Regions from separate parts of the Blautia sp. AF26-2 genome, predicted to be linked through region 1. Evidence: predicted binding sites of a transcription regulator. Region 1 holds the regulator's gene; the other holds the start of a gene.
What was found. Region 1 encodes NrdR, which represses ribonucleotide reductase genes. Its sites were predicted from a motif close to CACAANATNTTGTG; they were not measured.
Positions count from the first base shown of each region.

Region 2: the regulator NrdR is predicted to act here: its motif matches at 2,635-2,648, upstream of nrdD (anaerobic ribonucleoside-triphosphate reductase).

Region 1 is NZ_QTWD01000001.1:147,477-151,881, forward strand. Features, by position in the region: gene DWY63_RS00855 (GNAT family N-acetyltransferase) at 1-938, shown strand, start outside; gene DWY63_RS00860 (acylphosphatase) at 966-1,271, shown strand; gene DWY63_RS00865 (YlmC/YmxH family sporulation protein) at 1,272-1,523, opposite strand; gene nrdR (transcriptional regulator NrdR) at 1,666-2,118, shown strand; gene DWY63_RS00875 (DUF3786 domain-containing protein) at 2,133-2,768, shown strand; gene DWY63_RS00880 (citrate/2-methylcitrate synthase) at 2,899-4,257, shown strand; gene DWY63_RS00885 (patatin-like phospholipase family protein) at 4,362-4,405, shown strand, end outside.
Region 2 is NZ_QTWD01000003.1:43,168-47,572, forward strand. Features, by position in the region: gene DWY63_RS05360 (MATE family efflux transporter) at 1-328, shown strand, start outside; gene nrdD (anaerobic ribonucleoside-triphosphate reductase) at 478-2,613, opposite strand; gene dapF (diaminopimelate epimerase) at 2,785-3,633, opposite strand; gene DWY63_RS05375 (hypothetical protein) at 3,839-4,405, shown strand, end outside.

The DNA.
Region 1 (4,405 bases):
TGCTCCGCGCAGGATATGTGGGAAGCGTTTCCGTGCATCCAAAGGCAAGGGGCGAAGGCCACATGAAGCGTCTTCTTGGCGACTGGATTACGGATCTGGAAGGAACGTGTGATCTTCTGGCACTGGACGGCCAGAGACAGCGGTATGCCTACTTTGGCTTTACGCCGGGAAGTGAAAAATACACGTTTTACCTGGATGTGGCAAATGTGCGCCATACCTGGAAAAACGGGGAACTCTCCGCTTACACCTTTGCGCCGCTGTTTCCGGAAAACGGCGAAGCGGACGAAGAGGCGGCAGCCTTTGCAAAGAAGCTGAATGAGGAAAAACCGCTTTACGTGGTAAGAGAGGATGTGAAAGCCTGCCTGAAAACGTTCGGCGAGCAGGCAATTGCAATCTGGAAAAACGGTGAGCGGATCGGATATCTGGCACTTTGCGGCGGAAACCAGGTTGTGGAAGCAGAAGTGTTGGAGGAACAGGATTTCGTTCCTGCACTTGCCGCTTATTTAAAAGAAAATGCGCTTGACTCTCTTTTCATTTCCATTCCGGTGTATGAGACCGGAAAAGCAGCAGCGTTATCGGAAGTCTGCGAAAGCTTCACAAAAGAGCGCTGCGGTTCCGCGATGTACCGTATTTTCCAATTTGCAGACGTCATCGAGGCAATGCTGACCATGAAAGCAGAGACGATGGGCATCAGCGATGGAACGTGGTCTGCTGTACTGGAGGGACAGCCGGTGACCGTGACGGTAAAAGATGGAACTGTGACCGTGACAGGGGAAGCCCATCCGGGGGCAGATGTACTCAACCGGGAGCAGGCGCAGGAACTGCTTCTTTCACCGCTGGCAAGTAAGGGAAGCAAGGTTCCATCTGAAATCTGGAAGAACATTCCATCCGACTGGTTCCCGCTTCCGCTGTACTGTGCGACGGCAGACGAATTTTAGGCAATGACTGTTGGGAGGCAGAGAAATATGAACGAGACAGCGAAACGAGACAGAAGAGACGAAAAAGAAGAAATCCGGTACCATGTGATTTTCTACGGCCAGGTGCAGGGCGTGGGGTTCCGTTACCGGGCGTATTATGCTGCCTACCAGCTCGGACTGACCGGCTGGGTGAGAAACTGCTGGGATGAGACGGTGGAGATGGAGGTGCAGGGTGATGAGGAGACGATCACGGAGATGATCAAAAGGATCCGCACCTCCAGCTACATCGAAATCACGGATGCAAAATGGACGAAGATTCCGCTGGAATCGGAATTCGGTTTTCATATCCGTTGATCAGGGCTGCCTTTTCTCTTTTTCCGGAATTTCGACGAGAATGATATCGTTGCCGATCTGGCAGATGCGGTCCCATGGGATCACAAAATCCTCGCCGTGGCAGAAAAAGCCGCAGAATTTCACAGGACCCGGAAGAACGAGTCCGGTAAGATGTCCCGTTTTTGGATTGAATTCCACATCAATCGGACAGCCGAGCGTTTTGCAGGTGCAGATATTGATAACTTCTTTCTGGCGGAGATCTACAACGCGCATGCGGTGCTCCTTTTTACTGATTCCTATGGAAAAACATATGCGAAAATGTTGCTGCAGTTGACTTGAATTTCACGGAAAAATGCGTATACTGTAAAAGTAGAAAACTTTCCGAAATACTTATTTAGAAACGAGGACGAAAGATATGAGATGTCCATTTTGTAATCAGGATAATACCCGGGTTGTGGATTCACGCCCGATTGAAGACAGCAATGCGATCCGCCGCCGCCGGATGTGCGATGTCTGCGGCAGACGCTTTACGACATACGAAAAAGTGGAGACGATCCCTTTGATCGTCATCAAAAAAGATATGAACCGCGAGCAGTATGACCGCTCGAAAATCGAGACCGGTATCCTGCGCGCCTGCCACAAACGGCCGGTGTCCGCCGAGAAGATCAACGAGATGGTCAACAAGGTGGAGACGGAGCTTTTCAACGGCGAGGAACGCGAGATTCCAAGCTCTGTGATCGGAGAGAAGGTCATGCATTACTTAAAAGACCTGGATCAGGTGGCGTACGTCCGCTTTGCGTCGATTTACCGTGAGTTCAAGGACGTCAACACGTTCATGGACGAGCTGAAAAAGATGCTCGACAAATAGCGGGAGGCAAAAAAATGGAAGTGTCGAACTATATTAAAATGCGTGATCAGATGCAGGAACGTTTTCTGACATACGATCAGAAGGAGATCGAAGGAAAGTATGGCTTTGCGTTTGATGACGATTATTTCTATGTGCCGTATCTTTTTGAAGAATGGAGAGTGAACCGCCATACCGGCGTTGTAGAGGGATCAAAAGACCATTTTCTTCATGTACATCAGGGCAGTTTCAATGAGACGCTGACGATTTTCGACCTGCTCTGCTGCGGAAAGAAGGAGATTGTGCTCGCCGGCACGTATGCGCGTACCAATTCCTTAAAGGGAACGATCAAAGGCCGCACGATTGCGTCCGGCGTTCACGACAGCCGCGCCGCACGGTATGACGGGCATGTGGAACAGCTGAAAAAAGCATGCGTTTCCCTTGGCGGAAAACCATATTTCCCGGGAGACGCTGCTTTTGTTTTTCATGTCTTTCCGTTTCTGCCGCTCGTCTTCCAGTTCTGGGAGTCCGATGAGGAATTCCCGCCGGTGCTGAAGTTTATGTGGGATGAAAACGTCCTCGATTATCTGCGGTTTGAGACGCTGTATTACGTGATGGGAGATTTCCTGGACGCACTGGATCAAGCCTTCGATGCATGTAAAACAGAAGCCTGATACCTTTTGTGAGACAAAATCTTACGAAAATTTTTCGAATGTTTATAAAAATTTCAGTATACGAATCCCCTGGTTTAATGCTATAATGAGCGAAAGTGAGTAAAAAAAGAGAAGAGAAAGGGGAATGCATATGGCTTTTAGCATGAAAGTAACACCGGAAATAGAGGAACTGACAAACATCTGTCTGGATAACTCCAAAATGGATGTTTCGCTGTATGGGCAATACGATGTAAAACGCGGACTGCGCGATGTCAACGGCGTTGGCGTCCTTGCGGGACTGACACAGATTTCAAACGTTGTGTCTTCGGATATCATTGACGGCGTCAAAACGCCGTGTGACGGACGTCTGTACTACCGCGGCATCAACGTGGAAAAACTGACCCAGGGCTTTTTAAGTGAAAACCGTATGGGATTCGAAGAAGTTGCGTATCTGCTCTTATTTGGAAATCTGCCGAATGAAGAGCAGCTCAATCATTTTAAGACAATCTTAAAACAGCAGCAGTCCCTGCCGAAGAACTTTGTGCGTGACGTTGTTATGAAAGCGCCGACCAAGGACATGATGAACACTCTGTCCCGAAGCGTTCTGACCCTGTACGCGTACGACAACCACGCAGATGATACCTCCCTTCCGAATGTGCTTCGCCAGTGCATTAACCTGATTTCTGTTTTCCCGATGCTGTCCGTCTATGGCTATCAGGCGTACAACCATTATATCAAGGGAAAAAGTTTATATATCCACAATCCGTCGAAGAAGCTTTCCACCGCAGAAAACATTCTGCTGATGCTCCGCCCGGATCAGAAATACACCCCGCTGGAGGCGAAGATCCTCGATCTTGCCCTCGTCCTCCACATGGAGCACGGCGGCGGTAACAACTCAACCTTTACAACACATGTTGTTTCTTCTTCCGGAACCGATACGTACTCCGCAATTGCAGCGGCGCTCGGCTCCTTAAAGGGACCGAAGCACGGCGGTGCAAACATCAAGGTTGTGCGGATGTTCGACGATATGAAGTCACACGTCAAAGACTGGACGGATGAGGAAGAAGTATCGAATTACTTAAGAAAGCTGCTGCACAAAGAGGCGTTCGACCAGAAAGGTCTGATTTACGGTATGGGCCATGCGGTTTACTCCATTTCCGACCCGCGTGCGCGCATCTTCAAGACCTTCGTTGAGCAGCTGGCAAAAGAAAAACACAGAGAGAAAGATTACCGGCTGTACGCTATGGTCGAGGAACTGGCTCCGAAGATCATCGGCGAGGAGCGCCATATTTACAAAGGTGTATCCGCAAACGTCGACTTCTACAGCGGCTTCGTTTACAGCATGCTGGATCTTCCGCTGGAGCTCTACACCCCGATGTTCGCCTGCGCGCGTATCGTCGGCTGGAGTGCACACCGGATGGAGGAACTGATCAACACCGACAAGATCATCCGCCCGGCGTACAAGAGTGTCAAAGATGAAGTGGACTATGTTCCGCTGGAAAACAGATAAAACAGGCAGAAGGGCCGGAGCGTGTCGGGATTTTCCGATCTGCTCCGGCATTGCTCTGTGCAGGAAGTAATGTGTCATTGTGAAAAATAGGAGAGTGCAGGAGAATGAATGAGACAAAAAATTACAGCATAACAAAATCCGGAGCAGT
Region 2 (4,405 bases), on a different contig from region 1:
CCCACTTTCCGATACCGCAGCCGAGTACCTGCAGTACATGCTTCTCTTCTGCGGTCTGAACCTGATGGCACAATCGGTCAACACCACCGTTCTCGACGGTATCTTTTGTGCCGGAGGCGATGCGAAATTTGATATGCAGGGAAACATCGGCGCTATGTGGTGCTTTTCTGTACCGCTTGGCTTTCTTGCCGCATTCTGGCTGAAGCTTCCGGTTATGGTGGTTTACTGCATTGTAAATCTCGATGAAATTGTAAAGCTTCCTGCCGTTTATCATCATTATAAAAAGTACATCTGGGTTCGAAATATTACCCGCGATGTCGAAGATTAATTCTCACATCATCTGCAGTCCCTGCCGCCGGCAGCTTCCACCGGATACAATACCCAAAAAGCCTCTGAGGAAAGTCACATTCACACCGGACTTTTCTCAGAGGCTTTTGATTATTCCATTGATTGTTCCATTGATTATTTCATGGATGATTACATGGATTTTCTCTCTGCAATTTCCGCCATCTTTGCTTCATTCAGACGTGTGTCGCCATGGACACGGCTGTAGGAAAGATAGCCGTTCATACGGTCGATCTTTGTCAGGTTCTTGGAACCGCAGACCGGGCAGACATCCATGTCGAGTTCCTGGTGGCCGCAGTCATCGCAGTAAGCCAGGGACAGGTTGACGCCCTCGTAGTAGCCAAGCTCCATCGCACGCTCGATCAGTGTCTTGATCGCGCCTTTGTTATAGCCGACCGGATAGCGCACGTACTGGATTTTTCCGCCGTTGCAGAGCTCCCAGAAACGTCCCTCGAGATCCTGTTTCTGGATCGGGGTAATGTCCTCGGTTACGTGGCAGTGGAAACTGTTGCTCACATACGGGCGGTCCGAAACGTTGCGGACGATGCCGTACTGTTTGCGGAACTGCTCTATCTGCAGGCCGCACAGGGATTCTGCCGGTGTGCCGTAGATCGCATAGAGGATGCCGTCCTCTTTCTTAAACTCGGCAACCTTGTCGTTGATATATTTCAGCGTGTCAAGTGCGAACTGTCCGTCCTCAACAAGAGATTTTCCGTTGTACAGCTCCTGCAGCTCGTTCAGCGCCGTGATACCGAACGATGCGGTCATCGGCTTTAACAGCGGGCGGATCTTGTCGGACGGTTTTAAGTGGCCGCCGTAGAAACCTCCCTCACAGTAAGCCAGCGGGTTCGTGGATGCACGCATCTCGCCGAGGTAATCGTAGGTCCGTTTGTGCAGATCGCGGATCATCTCGAGGTAGAAATCAAGCACTTCGTGGAAATCGCGGTTCTCGGAACGGGATTTTGCCAGGATCATCGGAAGATGAAGGGAAACGGCTCCGATGTTGAAACGTCCGACAAAGACCGGTTTGTCGTTCTCATCTGCCGGCTCCATGCCTCCGCGCTCGTACCACGGGCTAAGGAAAGCACGGCATCCCATCGGGCTGATGACTCTCTTGTATTTCTTGTACATCTCGGCGATGTAGCCCTCGCCGCTCATCGACAGCCAGTCCGGATACATGGTTTTAGAGGAACAGTCAAGTCCTGCCTCAAAGACATCTTCTGCGATGCCGCCCTCTCCGTGAATTGCCTTGTCATATAAGAAGACGATTTTCGGGAAGAGCACCGGCTTTTTGTGGCCTTTCTTGCCCTGTCCGTTTTTGTGGACCTCAAGAAGGGAGATGGAAATCATCTTCTCGAACATGCTCGTTCCAAGGCCGAGGGTCACGGTAACGAACGGATAATCACCGCGGGAAGATCCAACAGTGTTCAGTTTATACTCAATTCCCTGCCATCCCTGATCGCACTCTCTTCTTACTTTGTCGATCGCATACTCGATGGCTTTCTCCTGTGCACCCTCCCAGGATGCGTCGGTATATTTCAGGAACTCTTTTACGTAGTAATCGTAGCTCTTCTGTGCGTACGGAGCAAGGATCTTGTCCACCTCCGGCACGGTAAAGCCGCCGTACTGCTGTGCAGCGGTGCTGAGGACGATATCGCCCATGACATCAAATGCGGTGTCGAGTGTCTTCGGCTCGTTGTACCAGACATTTCCCATCTCGAAACCGCCTTTTAAAACGTTTCCGACATCGAACAGACAGCAGTTCATGGTATCGAGACGTGCGGACTGGTCGTGGATGTAGATGTAACCGTCCTTACAGGCCTGCAGCTCGTTGCGGTTCATGAAGAACTTGCGGTACAGCTCTTTGTTCAGCTCGTTGAAAATCAGGCTTCGCTTCGTTGCAACGAGGGCGCTGTCGGTGTTGGCATTGCTCTTGTCGCCGATGTAGCGGATGGACTGGCTCTTCGTGTAGACCTCGTCCATCATATGGATAAAATCAGTTTTGTAATTGCGGTAATCGCGGTAGCTTTTTGCCACAGCCGGGTTTACTTTTTCGAGTGCTCCCTCCACGATATTGTGCATATCGCTGATCGGAATTTCGGTCTTTCCAAGGGAATATACGTGCTCGGTTGCGAACTTACAGATAAAGTCAATCTCCTGCTGTGAGAAGGTATACAGGATTCTCTGTGCGGATTTATTTACGGCACGGACGATCTTCTGCGCGTCGAATTCTTCTTTGGTGCCGTCCTTTTTGATAATATAAACCATTGTGGTGTCCTCCAATTCAAACACTATATCTTGTGTGTCCCCCACCCTTTTCTTGTAGCGGGCACCACATATTGTAGCATGTTTCTTTTGAAAAGAAAAGGCATTTCCTGTAAGTTTTTATTTTCAGAATATTGCATACTGCTCTTTCGTGCAGACAGAAATCTGCATTTTTCAAATTCGTTCTGCAAGCGTTCCTTCAAAAACGGTCTCGGCCGGGCCGGTCAGAAGGACCTTATTTTTCGTCCGGTCCCATGTAACGAAAAGCCTGCCGCCGCGCAGTTCTACGGCAGTTTCTCCCTCCGAAACACAGCCGGAAAGCCTCGCCGCGACGGCTGCCGCACACGCTCCCGTTCCGCAGGACAGCGTTTCACCGCTCCCACGTTCCCAGACTCTCATTTTTATTGTGTGTTGATCTAAAGTCTGGATAAACTCTGTATTGATACGGTCCGGGAAGCAGGAAAGGTGTTCAAAAGCGGAACCGGTCTTTGCAATGGATATTTTTTCCACATCTTCCACCGGAATCACCGCATGCGGATTTCCCATCGAAAGGCAGGTCATCGTATAATTTTCCCCGCACACGGTAATTTTATGCTCCAGCACATATTCCCCCAGAGAAACAACGGGGATCTGTGCGGCGCGGAATTCCGGCGTTCCCATCTCCACTGTCACCTGACAGATCTTATTCGGATTCTCCCCCGTCTGCAGATGAATCACACGGTTTCCGCTGCCGGTTTCGATAGTCAGCGTCGTTTTTCTCGTCAGCCCATGCTCGTACACGTATTTTCCCACACAGCGGATGCCGTTGCCGCACATCGCGCCCTTCGAGCCGTCGGCGTTGTACATTTCCATCGAAAAATCTGCTGTTTTGGATGCCCCGATCAGAATCAGCCCGTCCGCGCCGATGCCGAAATGGCGGTCACTTACCGCTTTTGCCAGCCGTCCCGGACTCTCCACCCGCTCCTCCATGGCATTTACATAGATATAATCATTTCCGCAGCCCTGCATTTTTGTAAAACGCATACACAGCCTCCTCCCAGACTTCTGCCCTTTCCAGTTCCTTACTAAATATGTATTCCGTACCGCGCTTTTGAAAAACCATTTTTCTCAAATCCGCTTCAGACATTGGAAAACGAAGCGGAATGTGATAGAATAGGGGGAACTGATATCGTTACTTACATGAAGTAACTCTCAAATATTTTTAACCATTTATTATGAGGAGGTTTTGATGAAAAAATACCGTTGGGTTTTAACAGCAGTATTTGCCGCTTTCCTCGTGGGAACGAGCGGCTGCGGAAAGAAAACAGAAACGATTCCGATCACAACCATCAGTCAGAGTACCGACGATGACGACCCCAAAGACAATCTGGCGGCCTCCGGCGATTCCGATGAGATTCCGGAATACGATGTGGATCTCTCGAAGAACCTGAACAGTTTTCAGCTTGCCATCTGGGGCGATACATACGAAGTTCCGGAATCCTACGCGGATTTTACAGCGCTTGGCTGGGTCTACAGCGGCGACGACACAAAGGAAATCCAGCCGGAATCCTTCTCAGAGGGCGAAAGCTTTGAAAAGGACGGAAACCAGATTACCGTCGATATTGCCAATCCGGACACCACGGCAAAGCCAGTGGCGGAATGCCTGATCGGAGGCATTCACATCGATACCTCGACCGCTGAGGGTCAGAATATCTATGTCGGCCTGCCGAACGGCGTCACCCTGCAGCAGTCGCTGATGGAGGATGTGGAAAGCATCTACGGTGCGCCAAAGGACCGTTATGAGGCCGATACCTCT